DNA from 4 places in the Mammaliicoccus vitulinus genome. Region 1 is predicted to be linked to each of the others. Evidence: riboswitches for the same ligand, from Rfam matches in the RefSeq annotation. Region 1 holds a riboswitch; each other region holds the start of a gene.
What was found. A riboswitch is a leader RNA that binds a small molecule or an ion and turns the genes downstream of it on or off. The one in region 1 is predicted to bind thiamine pyrophosphate.

Region 1 (3,217 bases):
CCAGTGACTGTAGTAAGTCCGACAAAGTTAATGCCTCATCGAAATTAAATTCATCTCCATTAATGATACATTTCATAAATGAACACTCCTTTTAGCTTTAAAATCTTTAATTAATGATGGTGGTTGATCATTGACGATCCATTCTGCCATGAGCTTTCCAATGATCGGTGAAAGTAAAATGCCATTTCTATAATGGCCAGTAACGAGAAACAGTCCATTATCTATTTCATCCATGATTGGCCACTCATGATCAGTGTATGGTCTAATACCTGACCATTTATGAATAATGTTGCTGCTGTTTAACAGTGGAATATATGCGGCTGCTTTGTTAAATAACCATTGTTCTCCTTCAGTTGAAGTACCAACAGAATAATCATCTACATAACTCGTCGCACCTACTAAAAATCTATTGCCTCGTTTAGGTACGATATAACAGCCATTCGTCATAAACAAAGTTTGTTTTAAGTTAAGATGTTCATGCTCTAGTAACAACACTTCACCTTTAACCCCTGTTACTTTAGGTTCGATTTGATAGTTTTCTAGTAAGTCATTACTCCATGCACCTCCAGCTACAACAACTTTTTTGGCAAGCAAAATGCTGTGAGAAGTTTGAACTTTATAACAGTCTTTCAAACGCTTTAAAGATTTGACCTCGGTATGATATAAGCGGTCAATGCCTTTATTGTTAATAGATTTCAACAATGCTTTCGTATATTTAGAAGCATTAATTTGACCATCATTAGGAATGTAAATGGCATGATGATTGAAATCAATTGAGTCGTTACAAAGGTCTTTTAAACTATTTTCACTAAGCGTTGTCACAGAACGATCTCGCTGATTCAAAAAGTGATATTGTGCTTTTAAACATTCAATATCATCTTCTGATGCAGCCATTTTAATTAAGCCATGTTCTTGATAATCGATATTAATATTTGTTTCTTTGTATAAATCTTGGCTCAAAGATTTGAAATAATCTCTTGAACGTAATGCAAGTTGGTAAAGAGCTGTATCTTGTACAAATTCATTTTGAGCACCTAACATGCCACCAGCTTTATATGAAGCATGTAAACCAGGGACATCTCGGTCAATTACGGCAATAGATAAAGAATCCTTATCACTTAGCGTTCGTGCAATAGACATACCAATCACACCAGAACCGATAATTACCACATCATACATATGCATTCCACACCTTTCTTAAAGAATCAATTTCTTTGGTACTAGAATCTCTGAAAAACGAAATTGCACAAATGCCTTGAAAACCTTTAGGAAGAAATTGAAGAGAATGTTGATCAATACCACCAATTGCAAAAATAGGTATATCAATAGAAGTAGCACGTTTGATTTCTGCAGCTGTCCTAGGAACATAGCCTTCTTTAGAAGTTGATTCAAAGATGTGGCCAAAGAACACAAAATCTAAATGATGCATTTGCGCTTGTTGAATGCTCTCAGATGAATGTGTCGACATGCTCACTGAAATATGAGCATGACTTTGTTTATATAGAAAAGCTTGCGCATCATTTTCTCGAAAATGAATAAAACTTAAGTCATATAATTCAAGCAGAGAAGTATCTGAATGAATCATTAATTTATTTTTAGGAAAACCATGGTCCATTAAATACTCAATAGAATGACATAGCGAATCACGACTCATAGGCACTCTGAGCAATAACAAATCAATCTCCTTAGAAATGCTAATGTAATGATCTAAATCAATATGTTCCAAATACTTGTACGGTGAAACGGCAATAAACAATTGAATCACTCCAAATAAAAAAGCGCTATTTCTCTAGATAGAAAAATAGCGCAAAAATTAGCTTCTTTAGATACGCCACTTTCCTACGCCAGTATGAACTGGATCAGGTTCAGGGAATCCCAAAGTCACTACTTTAGTCTCAGCCTCTAATAAGGCACTTCCAGTGGTTACTTATTTAATTATTAATTTCATTGTACATATAATAGTTTGAATGTTCAAATAGAAAAGTAAAAGAGCATGGAGTTTAATAAAAATAATAAAGGGAATTAAAACATATAATAACAAGATTATTATACACGTTTGAAGAGTTTATAACATAAAAGGTGGGATGAGAGATGGGTACACTTTTATTTATCGTATCATTAATTATTATTTTGATTTTATACCTTATTCTTAGAATGAAATATATTAAAGATTTCAAAAAAAGAAGAAGCGTACGTAAAAGAGAACAAAGAATAAAAGAACTCGTTAACGCAGCATTTAAAATCGATCAATTACAGTTGATTGAAGAACGGAAAACGGACATTAAACTGAAATATAATAAAAGGGCAATAGCCGTTCAGCCCGAACAAATCAAATTAGTAGATGCTATTGAAGATGAAAGAATAGAAGTTACGTACGAATTACCAAATGGAATTACGAAAGAAGAAGTCTTTGATTTCATCATAGACAACAGTAATTTCTATATATCTAAAGAACGCTATAATGATTTAAAAACACATAATAAGTAATTGGATGGAGGTTGTATTTATGAACCCTGTTGTAAAAGTATATACAAATGAAAAAGACTTAGAAGCGGATCTTAATACGCTGAAAGACACAGGCATTAGCCAAAAAGATATTTATGTATTGTCATCAAGCGAAGAACACACAGAAAAGATTGTTAGCCAAACCGAATTAGAAAATGTGAATTATAATAGACAAGATATAGGTGGTTACACATATAAAGAAGATGAATTTCTAAGAAAATTAGAAATACTTAATGTAAAAAAAGAAGAAGCGGAAAAATATATAAAAGAAATAGAGCAAGGAAACGTGCTGTTGATTGTAACAGATCAAAGAATAAAAGGTGCGTTGTAATAGGATAGGTAATGAAAGTATAGAGCAAAAGAAACACTCCAAAGAATAATTGGAGTGTTTTTATTATGAAATTTAGTACATTAATTCAAGAATTTGGACGCTTGTTACCTAATAAATCACCTATAAAAAGGGTATTCTAACGTATTCTTGAAAAATTATATAAAAACTTTATAAAAAGTAGTTGACATTAAATGGTAATTATATATAATGTAAGTGTAACCTATAATTCACTCTTGAAAGGGAGGATGTATGTATAAGATTATTAAGTTAGAACTGTACGATTTAGAGGGGTACATCACCGATGGTAAAGGTGGCGTATTTAGGACTGAGGAATATGCGATTCCTGAAGATTTAAATGTTAAAGATTTACAGGATGATATT
Region 2 (3,217 bases), 1.2 Mb from region 1:
ACCTGACAAGAACAAACCGTTACGATTATTAAATTCAATAAATGTAAATAAGAATAAAATAGCTGTACTAATCCATTCTATATAGCTTTTCTTTAACCATTTAGGTCTTCTCATCCATTTAGGAATGTCATCGTCTTCTATTCTAATCATTTCTTTCCATTTTTCATTACGTTTTTTTCGTTTAGCAATAGCCTCTTCAGAATTGAATTTCTCTAAAGTTGTTTGTTTGAAAGTTTGTAGTTTCTGATAAAAACCTTGAGACATACTAAATATTTTACGCGTTAGTCGATTATTTTTTACTCTTGAGTATTTTTCATCAATAATCATTTCTGCATCTTCATCACTTACTGGTAATGATCTTCTTAAATATAAACTAATCCAAACGGACATTTGGCTAAAACACCATAATAATATAAAGAATAAATTAATACTCATTACATCTATAGGTTTTACATTTGCAGCATCAATATTATGGTTCATTGCAAATTGTGAAATGAAATAACACATACCATATGAAATGATAATCCATAAATAATGTTTTTTACGATTCATCGGGTTCAGTTCATTTTTATAAACAACATATCCCACGTGAATACTAAATGGAATGATAAATAAGAATGATGCAAAACTGTAAACTTGAAACATCGTCATCATAATGACAATCATTAATAAGATCGTTAGTCCTATATAAAATATAGAAATATCGTAATCATAATTCGTCGTTCTTCTTAAAGTACGTCCAATAAGTAAAACAAAAATACCAATCAATAAAATTATGATTGCTGCTATCACTGGAAAACCACCAATATAATGGTGCATTATTCTAACCAGTTCATCAAAAAAAGCTACAAAAAAGTCCCAAATATTTCTTATATGGATATCATTTGAATCTTTGATATTATAATCTTTAATACGTGGCGCATTAAATAATATAAGTAATCCTGTAATTAAAATGAATATACCTATAATACGACTAAAATGAACTTCCCAGCTTTTTTTCTTTATAGACATGTTCTTCACCTCATTGAACATTATAATTGTTTCGTTTTCAATTGTCTTTAATTATATTGAAAATCGGTCCCAAGTACTAGCAAGAAGTTTAAAACTCATACGTAGTTGGGTATATAATAATATCATACATTTTAAAGGAGTGTTATCATGACTCAAAACGATAAACATAAAGACGAAGCAGAAAAAGCTAAGAAAAAGGAACAAGATCATAAAAAAGATGATAAAAAAGGACAAGACGAAACAAAAGATAATATTCAAGATACTTTCGAATAATCTATTTCCCTCATCTGTATAATAATCCTCCATCGTAAATGAATACTTCATTTCATGGAGGATTTTATTATGCTTATAATCAACTCATTCTTTTAAAAAAATAGATTTCACGTTTATTATAACCTATTGACAAAAGGTATGATAAGACTTATCGTAGTGTTAACAATTTAATAACTGCACTAGGGGTGTTTAAAAACTGAGACAGACATGAAAAGGTCTGAACCCTTTGTACCTGATCTAGATGATACTAGCGTAGGAAAGTGTTCGTAAATCATATAATATTCATTTTAAATGATAACAATATTTTTGTGCGCTTCTATTTAGATATAGGAGTGCACATTTTTTTATAAAAAAGGAGATATATAACATGTCAAAAAGATTAACTTTGTCTGATATTCTAGTTACGGTATTGATTGGTGCGTTATTTGCAATCATTTATAAATTTTTATGGATTCCATATGAAATTTTAAAACCTTTAGGATTACATTTAGAACAATCAGTATATGGCCTTTGGTTTATTGCAGCAATTGTAACGTATTTAATAATTCAAAAACCAGGTGTCGCATTACTTGCTGAATTTGCTGCAGGTGCTGGTGAAACAATTGTAATGGGACAATTTGATATCCCTACATTTATCTATGCATTACTTCAAGGTTTAGCTTGCGAAATTGTCTTTTTGGCAGTTCGTTATAAAACGAGAAAGTTATCTGTTGCTGTTGTAGCTGGGATGACTGCTGGTATTATCACACTACCTATTGATTGGTTCTATAATTATTTAAGTGATGTTGCATTATGGAATGTAATCTTAATGTTCGCAATTAGAATATTGAGTGGCGCGATTGTAGGTGGCGCATTAGGATATGCGATTGTAAGAGCACTTGACCAAACTGGTGTCACTAAGTTGTTTAGACCAGCATCTAAAAAAGATTATGACTTATTATAGGAGTTAGCCAATTGTTATCACTAAAAAATTTAAGACTTAAGTATCCTGACGATAAACGCATTATTTTCAAAAATTTAGATATTCAAATTAACGATAAAGAAAAAGTACTTTTATTAGGACCTAGTGGTTCAGGAAAAAGCACGTTATTAAATGTTTTAAGTGGCATTATTCCGAGATCAATGGATATTCCAATGAAAGTCGATTCTAAAAAAATAGATACCCTTCCTGGCGTTATATTCCAAGATCCCGATACACAATTTTGTATGCCAGAAATTAAAGAAGAATTAGCCTTCGTGTTGGAAAACATGAATATTCCACCTACTGAGATGGATAAGTTAATTATTGAAGCAATGAATAAAGTAAATTTAAATGCTGATCCTTCATTGAAAATCAACCGTTTAAGCGGAGGCATGAAACAAAAATTAGCCATTGCTTCTATATTGTTACAAGATACGAGTACATTATTTCTAGATGAACCTACTGCTATGCTTGACCATCAATCTACAACGCAGCTATGGGATTTAATTATGCAAAATTGGCAAAATCAAACTGTAGTGATTGTAGAGCATAAAGTAGACTATATTTGGAATTATGTAGACAGAGTAATTGTGATGAACGAGCACGGAGAAATCACACACGATAGTACACCTGATGATATATTACGTAATCATACGGATGTTCTAAATGACTATGGTGTGTGGCATCCAAACTCTTGGCATTACGCGCCAAAGTTAAGTGAAATACCTTCTACACAAGAAACATTATTAAATATTAATCATTTAGATATACTGCGCAAGCACAAGAACTTATTCCATGTAGATAACTTGTCTATATATAGAGGCGAGTGGATTGCGCTTACAGGAGAAAATGGTGCTGGAAAGACCACCTTTTTAGAGTCACTTATGCAGCTTATAAAGTATAAGGGACAAATTAAATATAAAGATGAGCACATTAAGAAAGTGAAAGATGCATCCAAACATATGTACTTTG
Region 3 (3,217 bases), 350 kb from region 1:
GTAATCTAACTGTAATATTCAATGATGTTTTTTCATATATCTGTAACCTATGACAATAAAAAAAATGGTATAGTTTAGAAAGTAAAAATCATATAAAAAGTGAAAACCTTACAGGAGGAAACATTCAATCATGAAAAAATTATTAGCAGTTTCAACAGCGGCAGTTGCAGTTACTACAGGGGTAACAGCTACAGCTGATGCAGCAACTCATACAGTTAAATCTGGTGATACTTTATTTAGTATTTCACAACAATATGGTACTTCAGTAAGTGCTATTAAATCAGAAAATGGTATAAAATCTAACTTGATTTTACCAAACCAAGTCATCAAAGTTAACGAAGCTAAAGCAGCTTCAGCATCAACTACAGAATATACTGTAGTTTCAGGAGATACTTTAGGTAAAATTGCATCTAAATATGATGTAACAGTATCTCAATTAAAAGCATGGAACAACTTATCTTCAGACTTAATCATCGTTGGACAAAAATTATCATTACAAGCGCCTGCTCAATCAGCTGAGCCAGCTCAAGCGCCAGTAGCTCAACAAGCGCCAGTTCAACAAGCTCAAGAACAAGTTGCAGCACCAGCTCAACAACAAAGCTATCAAGCACCTAAACAATCATATAAAGCACCAGCGCAACAATCATATAAAGCGCCTGCTCAACAGCAAAGCTACCAAGCACCAGCTCAACAATCTTACCAAGCGCCAGCTCAAAAAGTTAGAACAACTCAAACTTCAACAGCTAGCACTGGTGGATCAACAAAAGCTCAATTCTTGGCTGCAGGTGGTACTGAAGCTATGTGGAATACAATCGTTTTACCTGAATCAAGTGGTAATCCAAATGCTGTAAGTCCTAATGGCTACAGAGGTCTTGGTCAAACTAAAGAAGGTTGGGGAACTGGTTCAGTAGAACAACAAACTAAAGGTATGTTAAACTACGCGAAACAACGTTATGGTTCAGTAGATGCTGCATTAGCATTCCGTTCTCAAAATAACTGGTGGTAAGCCATACACTTTAATTCAAAGTGACTTAATATGTATTAATCCAATCGTCTAGGAAATATCCTAGGCGATTTTTTAATTTGACCGTGTAGCTTCAATTTGATAATCTTAAATTAACTAAATAGATAAATGACTACTAGGGGCGCCTGTTGGCTGAGATGATATTAATCAGTCCCTTAACACCTGATTTGGATAATGCCAACGTAGGAAAGTAGTCAATTAACGTATGTTATACACTTAATTGACTTCTTTTTTACAAAAGAGGTCATTTTTTTATGAACTAAACAATAACTATGTAGAGATATAATAAATTATTAAAAAATAAATTTGAGGTGGAATAGCATGAAAAAACCAAACATAGCATTAACAATAGCTGGTACTGATCCAACAGGTGGAGCAGGTATAATGGCTGATTTAAAATCTTTTCAAGCTTCTGGTGTTTATGGTATGGCCGTAGCAACGAGTATAGTTTCCCAAAATACATTAGGGGTTCAAGATGTTTACCATTTACCTGTTGAAGTTATAGAAAGTCAGTTAAAGAGTGTGTTCGATGATGAAGCGCCACACGCTATTAAAACAGGTATGATAGCATCAGAAGATATGATGAACGTCATCAAACCGTTTATAGAACAATCGGGTAAACCATATGTTATTGATCCAGTAATGGTTGCTAAAAGCGGTGATTCATTGATGGATGATAAAGGTAAGCGTAAATTGCAGGAAATATTATTACCTAAAGCTACTGTCGTTACACCAAATATTCCTGAAGCGGAAGACATTACTGGTTTTAAAATTCAAACTGAAGAGGAAATCAAAAAAGCTGGTGACTTTTTCTTAAATGAAATTGGATCTAAAGGAGTCGTCATAAAAGGTGGACATCTAGAAGGTGATGCAATTGATTATTTATTCACAAATAATGGCATGAGAACTTGGACAAGTGAAAGATTTAGTACAAAACATACGCATGGCACAGGATGTACTTTCAGTGCTGTAATAACTGCGGAGTTAGCGAAAGGTCATGCCATAGAAGAAGCGGTGGAAGTAGCAAAGAGATTTATTACTTTAGCAATTAAACACACGCCTGAAATCGGTAAAGGCAGAGGACCAGTAAATCACTTTGCATATCAAAAAATCGAGGGATTAGATTATGAGTAAACTAAAACAAATAAGAGAAAACAGTCCATTAATCGTTTGTTATACAAATGATGTAGTTAAGAATTTTACGGCGAATGGATTAATATCGTTAGGTGTTAGTCCTGCTATGAGTGAAGAACCTGATGAAGCAGAAGAATTTTCAAAAGCAGCTGGTGCCTTTTTAATTAATATCGGCACGATTACAACAAATAAAGCATATGATATGAAAGAGTATGCTGCAATTATGCACGAACATGGCGTGCCAGTTATTCTAGATCCAGTAGCAGTAGGTGCATCACTGTTAAGAAAGACTTTCTGTACAACTTTATTAAATGATGAAGTTGTAGATGTCATTCGAGGTAATGCATCTGAAATATTGGCACTTATCGAAGAAGATACGACGATGAAAGGTACTGACAGTGATGGTTCTTTAGACGCTGTTAAAATCGCCAAAAAAGCACATCAACAATTAAATTTACCAATTATTTTAACTGGAAAAGTAGATGTTATTGCCTGTAATAATAAAATTATAGAATTGCATAACGGCAGTGAAATGTTGACTAAAGTGACTGGTGGAGGTTGTTTATTAGGTGCTGTTGTAGCTGCATTTTTATCTAACGAAAAATCTATAAAAATAGAACTTTTAGAAGAAGCTTTATCAACTTATAATATTGCAAGTGAGTTAGCAAGCCAACAGCCTGGCGCTCATTTACCTGGAACATTCCAAATTGCTTTTATAGACCAATTAAATATAATAACAGATGAACAAGTAGCAGAGAAAAAGAATGTGAAAGAAGTGAAATAAATGTTCAATATAAATACTTTGAAAGTATATTTTATTGCAGGAAGTCAAGATGTGCCTAACGGTGATTTATACAAGGTCGTTGAGCAAGCATTAATAGGTGGCATTACGATGTTTCAGTTTCGTGAAAAAGGAAAAAATAGTAAAAAAGGATTAGAAAAAGAAGTGCTCGCTAAAGAATTATTTGAACTATGTAAAAAGTATGAAGTACCTTTTATAGTAAATGATGATGTAGATTTAGCTGTAAAATTAAATGCTGATGGGATACATGTTGGTCA
Region 4 (3,217 bases), 160 kb from region 1:
AAGATCATTACGGAACTACACGAAACACTTAATATAAAATTGAGTATTTTATTCAAAGTCGCTAAATTAGCTAAATCTGTATATTATTATTGGATAAATCAGTTCAATAAACCTAATAAAGATGATGAACTGATTAAAGTAATAAAAGAAATATGTAAGGAATCTAATTATACCTATGGTTATCGAAGAGTTACACAAGATTTAAGTAATAGAGGTATCAAAGTAAATCATAAAAAAGTAAGAAGATTAATGAAAGAATTAGGGTTATCTTGTTCGAAATTTACGCATAGAGGGCGTAAATTTCGATCATTCAAAGGTAAAGTTGGTAAGGTCGCTAAAAATATAATAAATCGTAGATTTAAAACACATGTCCCTTTTCAAAAAATAGTGACAGATATTACAGAATTCAAGTTGAAGAATGGCCAAAAATTATATTTATCTCCTTTTATGGACTTATATAGTTCGGAGATTATTAGTTTTGAAATTTCAAAACGTCCTTCGTTAGAGATTGTCATCAATCCACTAAAAGAAATGATAGCTATGCGTCCAGATTTAAGCTATCGTTTAACGATACACTCAGATCAAGGTTGGCATTATCAACATTCGCAATACACTAAATTATTAAAAGCAAATAAAGTATTTCAAAGTATGTCTAGAAAAGGTAATTGTTTAGATAACTCAGTTATGGAAAACTTTTTCGGACTACTTAAACAAGAGATGTATTATGGTCAAGAATTCGAAGATTTTCAGCAACTAGAACAAGCTATACATCGTTATATTCATTTTTATAATAATGAAAGAATCAAATCAAAATTAAAAGGCTTATCTCCTAAAAAATTCAGGAAACAAACCTTTCAAATATCATACTAAAAAAGTTCAACTTTTTGGGTTCAGTACAGTCTTGGATTAACTCAGCACTTAACTCACGACTTGAGCGATGTCTTGGATTAACTTCGGACTTAACTCACGACTTCCACCCTGTCTCGCCTTCTCTCACTCCGATTATATTTCTGGATATCTGCGTTTATATAAGTATACTTTGTATACTTATATAAAGCTGTTTAAAATAGGCAGTGTTAATAAGGTATTATCAACTAATATAAACTTGACATCATTTGTTAAAAACTATACATTGAAAGTAATTAAATAGATGCACTAGGGGTGTTTTAAACTGAGATGAGTATTTACTCAAACCCTTTGAACCTGAACTAGTTAATACTAGCGTAGGAAAGTGTTTGTGAAATGAATTTTAAGGGATGAATATGCCTTTTTATAAATGTTTTCTAATTTTACACAACTTTCTTACGGGAAGGTTGTGTATTTTTTTATTTAAATTTTGTATAGGAGTGATTTAAATGGTTAAAACAGTACTAGTTACAGGAAGTAGTAGAGGATTGGGTGCCACAATTGCACGCACATTGGCATCTGAAGGTTATCAAGTCGTCATCAATTACAATAGTAGCAAAGAACAAGCTGAAAACCTTGTAGCTGAAATCGGTCATGAACAAGCTATTGCTATTAAAGCAGACGTTACAAATCGTCAAGAAGTTGATCATTTAATAACAGAGAGCACGAAGCACTTTGGACAAATAGATGTCGTTGTTAATAATGCGCTCGTTAATTTCAAATTTGATCCTGTGCAACAAAAAGCTTTTGTTGACCTTTCTTGGGAAGATTATCAACAACAAATAGACGGCACTTTAAAAGCTGCTTTTAATATTGTACAAAGTGTTGCTCCACAATTTATAGAAAGAAAACAAGGTGCTGTTATAAGTATTGGAACTAACCTATTCCAAAATCCAGTCGTACCATATCATGAGTATACAACTGCAAAAGCTGGTTTAATTGGTTTTACACGAAATATTGCAGCGGAATTAGGACAATATGGTGTGACAGCAAACGTTGTATCGGGTGGATTGCTGAAAACAACGGATGCGAGTTCAGTGACGACACCAGAAGTTTTCGATTTAATCGCTCAATCTACACCACTAAAAAAAGTAACGACACCACAAGACGTTGCCAATATGGTGAGCTTCTTAGCTTCTGATAAAGCTAAAGGTATTACAGGTCAGAATTATACAGTAGATGGTGGTTTGACGATGAACTAGAATTTCAAACTATATAAGGAGAATATGAATGAGCAATTTCAAGAACGAGCAACTTAATATCGGTGTTTTATTATATGGGTGTGGACATCATCAAGCTGCATGGCTGATGGAAGATTCATCTATCGAACAAATTGGAGATATTTCATATTATCAATCGTTAGCACAACTCTCAGAAAATGGATTGTTAGACGCTGTATTCTTTGCTGATAACCAGTCTTTTCCTGCAAAGTCAGACAGTGAACTCCCTGCATTTTGGTTAGATCCAATCATAAATTTAACAGCAATATCACAAGTGACGCATCATATTGGATTAGTCTCAACAATATCCAGCTCATTTTCGAATCCATATACTGTCGCGCGACAACTTTTAACGCTTGATCATGCTACAAACGGTCGCGTCGGTTGGAATTTAGTCACTTCTATGTCCGATTTAGAAGCACAGAACCATAGCATGGAGGCTTTGCCATCACATGACAAAAGATATCAAAAAGCTAATGAATTTGCTGAATTAATGGATAAACTGTTCACATCTTGGCAAAAAGAGCATTTCATACACGATCGCGACAATAATCAACTCATTAAACATGATCAGATTAAACCTTTTAACCATTCAGGAGAACATTTCCAAGTAAATGGACCTTTATCAACGCCAAGTAGTCCACAAGGTAAACCTGTCGCTATGCAAGCTGGCGCTTCTAAGCAAGGTATAGCATTAGCAGTTAAACATGCAGATGCCGTCTATTCTGTATCTTGGAACATAAAACAAGCAAAAGCTTACAGAGCAAAATTAAACGACGCGATACAACAAAGTAGCACGCCGAATAAATATATTAAAGTCTTTCCTGGATTAGTGACTTATGTTGCAGAAACACGTGAAGCGGCTTTATTAAAAAAAGAAAAGTTAGATAAACGTCTCCCGATTGAAAATGCTATAAAACAACTGAGCACATTCGTAAGGCAAGATTGTACGAAATGGGCATTGGACGAACTAGTGCCAGCATTGCCTCCAGTTGAAGCATTCGACGGTCCTGTAGGAAGATACGAAACGATTTTAGAAATTATAGAAGACACTCAACCTACTGTGAGAGAATTATTAGGATATCTCAATG

Region 2: another riboswitch for thiamine pyrophosphate. It lies ahead of PYW35_RS09215 (ECF transporter S component); the one in region 1 lies ahead of PYW35_RS01720 (thiamine phosphate synthase).
Region 3: another riboswitch for thiamine pyrophosphate. It lies ahead of thiD (bifunctional hydroxymethylpyrimidine kinase/phosphomethylpyrimidine kinase); the one in region 1 lies ahead of PYW35_RS01720 (thiamine phosphate synthase).
Region 4: another riboswitch for thiamine pyrophosphate. It lies ahead of PYW35_RS01040 (3-oxoacyl-ACP reductase); the one in region 1 lies ahead of PYW35_RS01720 (thiamine phosphate synthase).

Annotation. Positions count from the first base shown of each region.
Region 1 covers NZ_CP118974.1:375,820-379,036, forward strand. Annotated here, with positions in the region: gene thiS (sulfur carrier protein ThiS) at 1-76, opposite strand, end outside; gene thiO (glycine oxidase ThiO) at 73-1,179, opposite strand; gene PYW35_RS01720 (thiamine phosphate synthase) at 1,172-1,765, opposite strand; TPP riboswitch at 1,820-1,928, opposite strand; gene PYW35_RS01725 (hypothetical protein) at 2,092-2,487, shown strand; gene PYW35_RS01730 (YflT domain-containing protein) at 2,507-2,836, shown strand; gene PYW35_RS01735 (hypothetical protein) at 3,086-3,217, shown strand, end outside.
Region 2 covers NZ_CP118974.1:1,820,461-1,823,677, forward strand. Annotated here, with positions in the region: gene auxA (lipoteichoic acid stability factor AuxA) at 1-1,011, opposite strand, end outside; gene PYW35_RS09210 (hypothetical protein) at 1,159-1,284, shown strand; TPP riboswitch at 1,456-1,560, shown strand; gene PYW35_RS09215 (ECF transporter S component) at 1,652-2,227, shown strand; gene PYW35_RS09220 (ABC transporter ATP-binding protein) at 2,239-3,217, shown strand, end outside.
Region 3 covers NZ_CP118974.1:727,613-730,829, forward strand. Annotated here, with positions in the region: partial or broken gene PYW35_RS13290 (aggregation-promoting factor C-terminal-like domain-containing protein) at 734-1,006, shown strand; TPP riboswitch at 1,132-1,230, shown strand; gene thiD (bifunctional hydroxymethylpyrimidine kinase/phosphomethylpyrimidine kinase) at 1,346-2,158, shown strand; gene thiM (hydroxyethylthiazole kinase) at 2,151-2,942, shown strand; gene thiE (thiamine phosphate synthase) at 2,943-3,217, shown strand, end outside.
Region 4 covers NZ_CP118974.1:212,579-215,795, reverse strand. Annotated here, with positions in the region: gene PYW35_RS01045 (IS3 family transposase) at 1-870, shown strand, start outside; TPP riboswitch at 1,148-1,247, shown strand; gene PYW35_RS01040 (3-oxoacyl-ACP reductase) at 1,356-2,108, shown strand; gene PYW35_RS01035 (NtaA/DmoA family FMN-dependent monooxygenase) at 2,137-3,217, shown strand, end outside.